Regions from separate parts of the Pantoea sp. X-Soil-TKNS-1280 genome, predicted to be linked through region 1. Evidence: predicted binding sites of a transcription regulator. Region 1 holds the regulator's gene; each other region holds the start of a gene.
What was found. The regulator PhoB, encoded in region 1, activates phosphate uptake and scavenging genes when phosphate is short. The targets are predictions, from matches to a motif close to CTGTCATAAAACTGNCNNAT.
Positions count from the first base shown of each region.

Region 2: a site for PhoB is predicted at 1,700-1,719, ahead of ugpB (sn-glycerol-3-phosphate ABC transporter substrate-binding protein UgpB). Genes of this name have one in related genera too.
Region 3: a site for PhoB is predicted at 2,089-2,108, ahead of opgB (phosphatidylglycerol--membrane-oligosaccharide glycerophosphotransferase). Genes of this name have one in related genera too.
Region 4: a site for PhoB is predicted at 2,108-2,127, ahead of pitA (inorganic phosphate transporter PitA). Genes of this name have one in related genera too.

Region 1 covers NZ_AP035962.1:1,052,597-1,055,807, forward strand. The annotation lists gene sbcD (exonuclease subunit SbcD) at 1-221, opposite strand, end outside; gene AC6I8X_RS04800 (hypothetical protein) at 400-1,290, shown strand; gene phoB (phosphate response regulator transcription factor PhoB) at 1,555-2,244, shown strand; gene phoR (phosphate regulon sensor histidine kinase PhoR) at 2,259-3,211, shown strand, end outside.
Region 2 covers NZ_AP035962.1:353,162-356,372, reverse strand. The annotation lists gene ugpA (sn-glycerol-3-phosphate ABC transporter permease UgpA) at 1-240, opposite strand, end outside; gene ugpB (sn-glycerol-3-phosphate ABC transporter substrate-binding protein UgpB) at 302-1,618, opposite strand; gene livF (high-affinity branched-chain amino acid ABC transporter ATP-binding protein LivF) at 1,807-2,520, opposite strand; gene livG (high-affinity branched-chain amino acid ABC transporter ATP-binding protein LivG) at 2,522-3,211, opposite strand, start outside.
Region 3 covers NZ_AP035962.1:703,714-706,924, forward strand. The annotation lists gene opgB (phosphatidylglycerol--membrane-oligosaccharide glycerophosphotransferase) at 1-2,007, opposite strand, end outside; gene AC6I8X_RS03205 (tautomerase family protein) at 2,220-2,609, opposite strand; gene AC6I8X_RS03210 (LysR family transcriptional regulator) at 2,730-3,211, shown strand, end outside.
Region 4 covers NZ_AP035962.1:4,059,195-4,062,405, reverse strand. The annotation lists gene uspB (universal stress protein UspB) at 64-399, shown strand; gene pitA (inorganic phosphate transporter PitA) at 447-1,946, opposite strand; gene AC6I8X_RS18955 (BaiN/RdsA family NAD(P)/FAD-dependent oxidoreductase) at 2,188-3,211, shown strand, end outside.

The DNA.
Region 1 (3,211 bases):
CCGCTGGCCTGTAAGGCCACCACAAAGCGGTTAAACATTTCACGCGCGTAACTCGGGGGTGAACCGGTATCAAACAGGTCACCGGCGATAATCAGTGCATCCACCTGATGCAGCTCAATTTGCTGGCGCAGCCAGTCGAGAAAGGCCTGATGTTCCGCCGCACGACTTTTGCTGTAAAAGAACTGGCCCAGATGCCAGTCCGCCGTATGAATGATGCGCATGGATGCTCCCTGCCAGATTTCGCGTTGGGCGATTATATACGGATGGGACTGCCACTGACATGCGTATTAGCCGATCAAATGTGCCGGAAAAATCATCAATTCCTCAGAAGTTAACTATTCAGCGCGGAAAAATATCAGAGGTGAAATAAAGGCTCACTGATAACGTAAGGAGATAAATATGTTTCCTGTTAACCGTAGCGAATCTGTAACCTCCACCTCCGCCATGGGTTCAGCACCCGATAGCCATGCTTTAGCTTCTGCGGCCGGGGACAATATTGTCGTGGTGGCGAATTCAGCACAGCGTATGGCTTCTGCGACCTCTCAATACGACACAGAAGCGCCCGTCACAATGGGGCCTGAAGAGTATGAAAAACTGATTTACGGCAGGGCAACGGGAAGAACATCGTCCTTATTGCCTTTCGGGGCCGGTGTCGTTCCTGCGGGTGATACTGCTGAGCTTTTCGCAACGTTTGTTACTACCAGAGGAAGAACGGTAGACGATGATGCGGTGGTTTATAACCGTGCTCCAGGTTGGGTTTTTATCGCCCATCCTCCTGTTGTTGGCCCCTCTCCGGCCTATTTAGCCTCGTTGCGGGAAGATTTCTTAGCGATGGTGCTGAACCCCGATTTTAATTATCGCGCTGAAAACTGCCTGCCGAACTACGGGGTAATGACAACAATATCAATGCCCTATGTTGAGGGTGCCGAACCCGGGAGTGCGCGCGCGCATTTCTTTTATCTTGATGCCTTCCGACCAAAAGATGTGAGCGCTTTCCTGCGCGATTTTTTCGATGCCATTATTTCCGCCAGCCAGAAAGTCACAACCCACGATGAAGCCATGGCTATAACGACCCTGATGAGTATGAATTATTACTGGGACCAGGCGGACGTCCCACCGGTATTTGCGGGTGATATTACGCAGGATGAGTTTATCAGCATGCGTGATCAGCTGCTGGCAACGGATAAGTTCTCTGCGCTGAAAGCACAGATGGCGGAAAAAGCGAAATCCTGCGAGAAGATGGAAGAATTAGTACGCCAGATGGATCTGAATGACCATCCTGAGGTATAAAATACGTCATTAACCCAGCTCTGGGGTAGCACCCTGCTGAGGGGCCGGGAAGGTCCACTTCCCTGCCTGGAAAAAATCATTTTTTCTTAATAGTTACCTGAGAAGCATATTCGTATGCTACCCGCCAAAAATCCTGTTTCTGCTGTCACATTTCTGTTTTTATACTCCAGAGCACCCGTTGGTTTTTTCATAAAAGTGTCATAAAACTGACGCATAATGACGCCGCAAATCTCAGTGACAGCCGTCATATCAGCAGGAGTAATAATGGCTAAGCGCATTTTGGTTGTGGAAGACGAAGCTCCCATCCGTGAAATGTTATGTTTCGTGCTGGAACAGAACGATTACCAGCCGATTGAGGCGGAAGATTATGACAGCGCAGTAGGGAAGCTGATTGAACCCTGGCCAGATTTGATTTTGCTGGACTGGATGTTACCCGGAGGTAGCGGTATCCAGTTTATCAAACACCTGAAGCGTGAAGCCATGACGCGGGATATCCCGGTGATGATGCTGACAGCGCGTGGTGAAGAGGAAGATCGCGTACGTGGTCTGGAAGTGGGCGCGGATGATTACATCACCAAACCTTTCTCCCCCAAAGAACTGATGGCCCGTATCAAAGCGGTGATGCGCCGTATTTCACCGATGGCAGTGGAAGAAGTGATTGAGATGCAGGGGCTGAGCCTCGACCCATCATCGCATCGCGTGATGTCAGAGACCACGCCACTGGAGATGGGGCCGACCGAGTATAAACTGCTGCACTTCTTTATGACGCACCCGGAACGCGTTTACAGCCGCGAACAGCTGCTGAACCATGTCTGGGGCACCAATGTGTATGTCGAAGATCGTACTGTCGATGTGCATATCCGTCGTTTACGTAAAGCGCTGGAGGTCTCCGGCCACGACCGCATGGTACAAACCGTACGTGGAACAGGGTATCGTTTCTCTGCCCGCTACTAAACGGAGTTTATACCGTGCTGGAACGACTCTCCTGGAAGAGATTATTGACCGAGCTGGTGCTGGCTTGTCTGCCGGCACTGATTCTCGGTTTGCTGTTTGGTTATCTTCCCTGGCTGCTGCTGGCTTCGGTACTGGGTGTGCTGTTATGGCACTTCTGGAACCTGATGCGGCTGTCGCACTGGCTGTGGGTTGATCGATCCATGACGCCACCCGGCGGGCGTGCCAGTTGGGAACCGTTGTTTTACGGTCTGTATCAAATGCAGTTGCGTAACCGCCGCCGCCGCCGCGAGTTAGGCAATCTGATCAAGCGTTTTCGCAGTGGTGCAGAATCGCTGCCGGATGCGGTGGTTCTGACCACGGAAGAGGGGGCTATTTTCTGGTGTAACGGTCTGGCACAGCAGCATCTCGGTCTGCGCTGGCCGGAAGATAACGGCCAGAACATCCTCAACCTGCTGCGTTATCCTGAGTTCTCCCGCTATATTCGCCAGCGTGATTTCAACAAGCCCCTGACACTGGTGCTGAATAATCAGCATCATATGGAGTTTCGCGTGATGCCTTACAGCGAAGGCCAGTGGCTGATGGTGGCGCGCGATGTCACGCAAATGCACCAGCTGGAAGGCGCACGACGTAGCTTCTTTGCCAACGTGAGCCATGAACTGCGCACGCCGCTCACCGTGTTGCAGGGCTACCTTGAAATGATGAACGATTCGGTAATGAACGAACGTTCGCGCAATAAAGCGTTGCAAACCATGCAGGAGCAAACCCGGCGTATGGATAGCCTGGTGAAACAACTGCTGACGCTTTCGCGCATTGAGGCCGCTCCCGCCATTGATCTGAAAGAGACCGTTGATGTGCCAACCATGCTGCTGCTGTTGCAGCGTGAGGCGGAGACCCTCAGCCAGGGACGACACGAGATTCACTTCCACACTGACCCGCACCTCAAAGTGCTCGGCAATGATGAGCAACT
Region 2 (3,211 bases), 700 kb from region 1:
GCTGAACTCAATGGTGGTCCAGAAAGACGCCAGGTAGTATTCATCGTTAAACAGGCGACGGAAGTTATCCAGCCCGACAAAGGTGCTGGTGATGCCAAAGGGATCAAGGTTTTGCAGCGAATACCACAGCGCTTCACCCGCTGGCCACAAAAAGAAGATGGCGGTAATCACCAGCTGTGGCAGTACCAGCAAATAAGGCAGCAGACGGGAGCGGAAAACCGGGCGTGATGATGAGGACATAACGGACTCGTTCAGGCAAAAAGATCGGGGCAGATCGCGCAGATCTGCCCCGTTACGGCGGTTACTTCACCTGCTGCTCAAAACGGCGCAGCAGTTCGTTTCCGCGTTTCACTGAGTTATCCAGCGCTGCCTGCGGTGACTGTTTGCCCGTCCACACGCCTTCCAGCTCCTCGTCCACGATGGTACGAATCTGCGGCATGTTGCCCAGACGCATCCCTTTAGTAAACGGCAACGGATCTTTGTTCAGCATCTGACGCGTCGCAATGTCTGCGCCTGGGTTCTTGTCATAGAAGCCCTGCTGTTTGGTCAGCTCATACGCTGCGGTGGTGATCGGCAGATAACCGGTTTTCTGGTGCCATTCCGCTGCGATTTCCGGCTGGGCCAGGAACTGCATAAACTCAGCCACACCTTTGTAGGTGTTGGCATCTTTGCCTTTCATCACCCACAGGCTGGCACCACCGATGATGGCGTTCTGCGGTGCGTTCGGTACGGTGGAGTCATACGGCATCATGCCGACACCAAAGTTGAATTTGGCGTAATGCTTGATATCCGCCAGTGAACCGGAAGAGGCAGTAGTGATGCCGCAATCGCCGTTATAGAACTTGGCGGTTGATTCATCTTTACGACCAAAGTAGGTGAAATCACCCTTCTTGTTCATATCTTCCAGCATCTGGATATGGCGAACCTGCACCGGCTTGTTGAATTCCAGCACCGCGTCTGTGCCGTCAAAGCCGTTGTTTTTGGTCGCCACTGGCAGAGCATGCCAGGCACTGAAGTTTTCAATCTGAATCCAGCCCTGCCAGCCACTGGCATAACCACAGGTCATGCCTGCTTTACGCAGCGCATCGGCGTCTTTCGCCAGTTCCTGCCAGGTTTTCGGCGGCTGATCCGGGTTCAGACCGGCTTTTTTGAAGGCATCTTTGTTGTAGTACAGCACCGGGGTGGAGCTGTTGAACGGCTGAGAGATTAAATGGCCGCTGGAGTCGCTGTAGTAACCCGCGACAGTCGGGACGAACTGTTTTTCATCAAACGCGATACCGGCGTCCTGGAACACCTGATGCACCGGCACAATGGCTTTGGACGCCATCATGGTCGCGGTACCCACTTCATACACCTGCAAAATGGCCGGTGCTTTACCGGTACGCACAGCTGCAATCCCCGCCGCCAGGCTCTGTTCATAGTTGCCTTTGTAGACCGGGACGATTTTGTAGTCTGGGTGAGCCTGGTTAAAACGTTGTGCCAGAGAATCGACTTCTTTGCCTAACTCGCCTTCCATGGAGTGCCAGAAAGGAATTTCGGTCGCAGCCAGCGCATTACCGCTGAGCGCCAGACCGAGCAGGGCACTCATCAGACGGGGACGAAGCGTAAAAGCGGACATAATGTTTTCCTGTGCTTGAGGCGCGCGCGAAATCACGCATTTTTTGTTCGCGAAGTAACATGACACGGGAAAATGACGGAAAAATAACAGGTTAATGACGGGAGTGTGACAAGGGCTATGGTTTAGATTGGTACGTTCTTGCCAACCGCACATTGCGTAGCGGCGCGATAAATCGCGCCGCTACGGGGTCAGGCACCTAAATAAGCGCTACGTACCGCTTCATTGGACAGCAGCGCTTCACCCGTATCCTCCAGCACCACATGCCCATTCTCCAGCACGTAGCCACGGTCGGCCAGTTTCAGCGCCTGGTTGGCGTTTTGCTCCACCAGGAAGATGGTCATCCCTTCTTTACGCAATTGTTCGATGGTGTCGAAAATTTGCTGAATGATAATCGGAGCCAGGCCGAGCGACGGCTCGTCCAGCAACAGCAGGCGCGGCTGGCTCATCAGCGCACGGCCAATCGCCAGCATCTGCTGCTCACCACCGGACATGGTGCCGGCGCGCTGCACTTTACGTTCCGCCAGACGCGGGAACAGATCATAAACGCGTTCAATACGCTCCTGATACTGGCTACGGCTGGCAAAGAAGCCGCCCATTGCCAGGTTCTCTTCCACTGTCATGCGCGAAAACACCCGCCGCCCTTCCGGCACGATGGCGATCGCCTCACGCATAATGCGCGCGGTTTGCCAGTCGGTAATGGTTTTGCCATCAAACGTGATGGCACCTGAGGTGGCACGCGGCTCGCCGCACAGCGTGCCGAGCAACGTGGTTTTACCCGCGCCGTTGGCACCGATCAGGGTGACAATCTCTCCCTGATTGATATACAGGCTGACGTTATGCAGCGCCTGGATTTTGCCGTAATGGGCGCTGACGTTTTCAATGGTTAACATCGGGTTGGCCATATCACGCCTCTCCTAAATAGGCACGGATCACGTCCGGGTTGTTACGAATCTCTTCCGGCGTGCCATTGGCCAGCGGTGTTCCCTGATTGACCACGTAGATGCGATCAGAAATCCCCATCACCAGTTTCATATCATGTTCGATCAACAACACCGATACCTTATGCTCGCCACGCAGTTCCGCGATCAGCTCGTCCAGTTCGTGTGTCTCTTTCGGGTTAAGACCGGCGGCAGGCTCATCCAGCATCAGGATTTCCGGACGCGTCACCATACAGCGCGCAATCTCCAGCCGACGCTGCTGACCATAAGCCAGGTTACCCGCCTGGCGGTTAGCCAGTTCGAGCAGACCAATACGCTCCAGCCAGGTGGCGGCACGGTCCAGCGCTTCGCTTTCCCCTTTACGGAAAGCCGGGGTTTTAAATAAGCCGGAGAACACGCCGCTTTTCAGATGCTGATGTTGCGCCACCAGCAGGTTTTCAATCACCGTCATCTCACGGAACAGACGAACGTGCTGGAAGGTTCGCACAATGCCCATGCGCGCGATTTTCTGCCCCGGCAATCCTTCCAGATGCTGGTCACGCAGTTTGATGCTGCCACCCGTTGGCTTGTAGAAACCGGTCAGACAGTTGAACACCGTGGTTTTACCGGCACCATTCGGGCCAATCAGTGACACGATTTCCTGTTCGCGCAGTTC
Region 3 (3,211 bases), 350 kb from region 1:
ATATTCAATGTTGACCTCAGGGGCCAGATTGGCGTTGGACCAGCGTCCCCACAGTTCCGGGCGCGAAATACCGGTAAAACTTTTTACGCTTAGCGGTGCACCGGGCACGTTGAGCATAAAGCTGTCGGCGCTGTAGCGGATAGCGTTGTCTTCGATACGAATTTGCTGCTCGTTGTGCTGATACTGCGCGTCGCTCAGCGTGGTTTGCGGGAAGGTGGCTTTGCCTTTCCACACCGGCTTATCGATACGGGTCACACTCGGCTGGCCCCCCATTTGTCCCATCGCGACACAAAGATCGCCGGACAGCGCCAGCTGTGGCTGCCACAGACGCGCCATCTTAAAGCAGCGGTCAACCCAGACAAACCTATCGGCAGCGGCAAAGTCCGCCAGTTGATAGCGCAGCGGGGCGGAATATTCGCCTTCTGGCAGTGGCTCCACGCGTTTATCACCGACACGGAAGAGAATGGGCAGCCTGAAGGTGGTTCCGGAGAAACTAAAGGTCCCTTTCTGCTGATCGATGGTGAAAGCATCAAGCTTGCTGGGGAAATTCCACAGCTGAATGATATCCGGTTTCCACGCCAGCACCTTCTGCGCCATGTTATCAAACTGGGCAGACAGTGAAGGGCTGCTGAGGCCACTACGACCCAGGCCAATGGCCTTATCGCCGCCGAGAATATCCAGCACGGTGGCACCGTTATCCAGCGTACTCCGTTTACCGTCGATCACTTTGGCTTCAGGCTGATCGCCACGAATCACCATAAACAGGTCATGACGAGGTTGCTTGATCAGATATTGATGGGCGGTGTTGTTCATAGCCAGGTGATCAGACGTCACCACAATGATGGTGTTCTTAAACCAGGGCGAGGCTTTGATGCGTGCAATCAGGCGTGCCACATGTTCCTGCGAACAGGCAACGGCGCTGAAAGACTGGTTAGGTTTACCGTCATAGCTATAACTTTTATGTTCACAGGTGCGGGAAATAAAACCATCCGGGTGGTGTGTATCAACCGTCAGGGTAAAAAGTGCGAAGCGTTTTTGCTGGCTTGACAGCTCCTCAAACTTTTTAAATACCTCATCCATCACGGTGTCATCGTAATAACCCCAGTTATTACGATAGTTGGGATCGCTAACGCGGTCTTTGAGCTCCTGCGCACCATACATATGGGCCGGGTCAAAACCATGTGATTTCAGGAAGGTGTCTTTACCGGCAAAGCGTAAATCCGCCCCCTGAATAAACCAGTTCTCATAACCTGAGTTTTTCAGGATATCGCCGAGGCAAACATTCTGCGGGAAGAAGCTGGAAAGCGCTGCCGAGGCATTATCCTGGAATGGCGCAAACAGCGGGATACCGCACTGTGAGCCGACCATCCCGGCAATGGTGTAATCGGTGCCAGGCAGTTGCTCAGTGTTACTGAAATCGAGGCTTTGATCTTTTTCCCGGCTCAGTTCAGGGGCCAACCCTGGAAAAGTTTGTTCATTGAAGTAAGTCCGTTCCAGACTTTCGCCATAGATGTAGACCAGGTTGAGCTTTGGCTCGGCAATAACTGACTTGGGTGTTTTGTAATAGGTCTCGAAGTCGGAATCCGCCTGGCGGTTATGGGAGACGATCAAATCTTTGACCTGACGAAATGCCGGGGTGGTTTGTACCGAACCCGCAGCGCAGGCGATAGCCAGCAGACTCCAGCCAAGATGATGCTGCTGTTTACGGCGGCGCAACAGCCAGGAGAGCAGGCAGAACAGCAAAAACAGCGCAATGATAAGCCCGATGCCAGGCACCACGTATTTGCTGATACCCGCACCAGTCAGGCTGTTGGTCAGGGTATAGAGTACGGCGTCATTGATGCCGTCACCGGTAAAATAGTTGCTGGCATACAGCGTGGTATTCAGCACGATAAACAGGGTAAGCAAAACCAAAATCAATACAAACCAGAACTTATTTCGCCCGGCTTTGTAGGAATAGACTGCGATTGCAGCCAAAAAAAGTACAACCGATATGAGTTCGGACAAGATTCAGATCCTCAGGCTAATTAAATACGCATTCCGTGCGTAACGACCCTCTGCGGGGGTTTTCGCGTCAATCTATATTGGCTGTCACATGGCTGCAACATGACCAGTCAGATTTGTGCGGCTGATTTGAATTTGTTTAAAGCGGGTTTAGGCGGGCTATGGTTTGGGCTGGCAGCATAGGGTTGCTGCCAGCAGGGGAGCGGGGATGAGGATCAGAGTTTGCCGGTCAGATACTGTGCTTCGCCATCGGCAAAACTCCAGTCACCTTTGTTATTCGTGATAAAGCTGATCATCAGGTCGTTACCCTGCACGCCACAGTTTTCCTGCAACTCGCGTGCTAACTCTGCCATGAACAGCGTTTTCTGTTCTTCACTTCTTGGGCTGGTGTACACCCGCACCATCACCAGGTTGTCACTGCGTTCAAAGCCGAGGCCAGTATCCTGGAACACCATCTGGTATCTTTTATTTTCGTGAACAATCTGATAACGATCGCGTGCCGGGACTTTAAACGCGGTTAAGACGGCGCGGTGAGCGGCATCCAGCAGTGTACGTAATTCTGATTCAGAACGGCCCTGAATAACATCGAACTGGAGAAGCGGCATGATTAAACCCTCGTTTTTGCTCACATGAAAAGAGTAGGATGTGGGGCTATGCTGCCGCGTGCCGCGGCAAAGAAAAAGCGCGCTGCCTGAAATGATTATTTATTATTTTGAACAATCATGATGAAAGAGATAAAAACCGACGCCCTTTGGGTGCATCTGCACTGGCTCACGGTGCTGGCCGAACTGGGAAGTTTTACCCGTGCGGCCGAACGCCTCGACGTGAGCAAGGCGGCGATGAGCCAAAAGATTAAAGAACTGGAAGAGATGGCAGGAGTGGCGCTGGTGTTGCGCACGACACGCAGCGTGCGCCTCACTTCTGCCGGGGAAAAGCTGGTGGAGGAGTTACGCGATCCCTTTGCGCGTATTGAGCAAAGTTTTTTCAGCGTGCGTGATGAAGCCGGTCCGGTGCGCGGGCTGGTGCGCGTTAGCGCCCCTGTGGCCTTTGCCCGCCAGCAGCTGGTGCCGATTATCGGCGATTTTTTGCGGGAATACCCGCAGGTGCGTTTACAGCTGGATGTGACTGATCGGCTGGTATCGCTCGGTAGCGAGGGGTTCGATCTGGCGATTCGCCATAGTCAGCAACTGCCGGAAACCCATGTCGC
Region 4 (3,211 bases), 1.3 Mb from region 1:
CGTGGGGCGTTGTCAGCGTTACCCCGCTGTGCGCGTCTCCGCGGCTCCAGCCGGGAGGGGATCATGATCAGCACTATCGCGCTTTTTTGGGCTCTGTGTGTGGTTTGTCTGGTGAATATGGCGCGCTACTTCTCTTCTCTGCGCTCGTTACTGGCGGTGCTACGCGGTTGCGACCCGCTGCTGTATCAATATGTGGATGGTGCCGGTTTCTTTACTTCGCACGGCCAGCCCAGCAAACAGGTGCGCCTGGTGCGCTATATCTGGGAGAAACGTTATCGTGATCATCATGACGATGAATTTATCCGGCGCTGTGAACGGGTGCGTGGGCAATTTATCCTGACCAGCGGTTTGTGTGGTTTGGTGGTGGTCAGCCTGATCGCGATGGCTCTCTGGCAATAAAAAAGGGCGACATTGCTGTCGCCCTTCAAGGGTCTGGCCCGGCGTGCTTACACCAGTTTCAGGGCAATCCAGTACAGTGAACCGGAAAGCAGAATACACACTGGCAGGGTGAACACCCACGCCATCGCGATATTCTTAATGGTGCGGCTTTGCAGGCCACCACCATCAACCAGCATGGTTCCGGCTACTGACGACGACAAAATATGCGTCGTGGAGACCGGCATCCCGGTGTAGCTGGCAATGCCGATGGAGACGGCGGCCGTGACCTGCGCCGACATGCCTTGTGCATAGGTCATGCCTTTTTTACCAATTTTCTCACCGATGGTGGTGGCAACACGACGCCAGCCAATCATGGTGCCGATACCCAGTGCCATCGCCACGGCCATGATGATCCAGATCGGAGCATACTCGACCGTGCCCAGCAGGTCACCTTTCAGCTTGTTCAGGAAACGCTGATCGTCAGCACTGGTTTCCGGCAGCTTCGCGGCTTTATCGGCGGTATCGGAGATACACAGCAGCAGGCGGCGCATCTGGCTGCGCTGGTCAACCGTCAGCTGATCGTAGCTTTGCAGGTTGTTGAGCAAACCCTGTGCACGCTGAATGGCTGGCAGCGCACGGGTACTGTCGCAGTGAAACTCATGCGGCCCACTGGTGGTTTCTTCTGGCGCAGGCACAGCCGGTGGCGCCATCTGCACGATGTGCGTCAGCGCGTTGTTGTGCTGCTGATAAAACTGCTCCAGATGATTTACCGCATCACGCGTACGGGAAATGTCATAACCGGACGCATTGATGTTCACCACAAAACCCGCAGGCGCGACGCCAATCAGCACCAGCATGATCAGGCCAATGCCTTTCTGACCGTCGTTCGCGCCGTGTGAATAGCTCACGCCAATGGCGGAGACAATCAGGGCGATACGGGTCCAGAACGGCGGCTTTTTCTTGCCGTCGATTTTCTCGCGTTCCGCCGGTGTCATATGGGTGCGTGAGCGTTTTTTGGTCCCGCTCCAGTAGCGCCGTAACAGGAAAATCAGGCTACCGGCAATCACCATACCGACAATCGGCGACAGGATCAGAGAAAGGAAGATGTTGAGAACTTTAGGCAGGTTGAGCGCGTCAACTACCGAAGTCCCGGTCATCAGGGCATTGGTGAGACCAATACCAATAATGGCACCAATCAGGGTGTGGGAGCTGGACGCCGGCAGACCCAGATACCAGGTGCCGAGGTTCCAGATAATCGCAGCCAGCAGCATGGAGAACACCATAGCGAGGCCGTGAGCTGAACCAACATTTAATAGCAGATCGGTGGGGAGCATATGAACGATGGCATAAGCCACACTCAATCCGCCCAGCAAAACACCTAAGAAGTTGAAAACACCTGCCATCACAACCGCCAGCTGCGCCCGCATCGCACGGGTGTAGATAACTGTCGCGACTGCGTTGGCTGTGTCGTGGAAGCCATTGATTGCTTCATAAAACAATACAAACAGCAGAGCAAGAACTAATAACAGGCCGGTACTCAGGTCAAGACCAGCAAACAGATGTAGCATAAACGTTACGCCATTTAGGAGGACATGAACGCGGCGCATTATCCGCGACAACATGCTGTATGGGAAAGGGAAATATAGCCTTTTTTTGACTTAAAGTTGTAATCTGCACGGTAATTCAGGGGAAAAAGGTTGAAATATTAGTCAGTTACAATATGACATATTTACGGCAATTTTTTGACACTGGCGCCCCTGAGTCCAGATCACTACAATCAGCGCCTTTCGGGTGAAATGGGTAAAAGCAGTGGAAAAGTTTGACGTTATCATTATTGGTGCAGGTGCTGCCGGCATGTTCTGTGCTGCGCAGGCCGGTCAGCGTGGCCGCCGTGTGCTGCTGCTCGATAACGGCAAAAAAGCCGGGCGCAAGATTCTGATGTCGGGTGGCGGACGCTGTAATTTCACCAATATGTACACTGAACCCGCAGCTTACCTGTCGCACAACCCCCATTTCTGCAAATCCGCGCTGGCACGTTATACCCAGTGGGATTTTATCGATCTGGTCAATCGTCATGCTATCGCTTACCACGAGAAAACCCTCGGCCAGCTGTTCTGCGACGATTCCGCACAGCAGATTGTCGATATGCTGCTGGCAGAATGTGAGGCCGGGCAGGTGACGCTGCGGCTGCGCAGCGAAGTGTTGAGCGTGCAGCGTGACGAGCAGGGTTACACCTTGCAGCTGAACGGCATGGCCGTGCAGGCGGAAAAGCTGGTTATCGCCAGTGGGGGGTTGTCGATGCCCGGGCTGGGTGCCTCGCCCTTTGGTTATAAAGTGGCGGAACAGTTTGGCCTGAAGGTGTTCCCGACGCGTGCAGCGCTGGTGCCCTTTACCCTGCATAAGCCGCTGCTGGAGCAGCTGAATACGCTGTCTGGCGTGGCCTTACCCACCACCATCACCGCGCAGGATGGCACCGTCTTTAAAGAGGCGATGCTATTCACCCATCGCGGGCTGTCCGGTCCGGCGGTGTTGCAGATTTCCAGTTACTGGCAACCGGGCGAATTTGTCACGGTGGATCTCTCTCCCGCCACGCCGCTGGATGATTTCATTAATGTGCAGCGCGACGCGCATCCGAATCTCAGCCTGAAGAACAGTCTGGCGAAAATCCTGCCGAAGCGCCTGGTGGAAGTGTTGCAGGTGCTGAACCAGCTACCTGATGTCACGCTGAAGCAACTCAACAGTAAGCAGCAGAACGAGCTGGTGCAAACGCTGCATCAGTGGCGCGTGCAGCCAAACGGCACTGAAGGCTACCGCACCGCAGAAGTGACGCTGG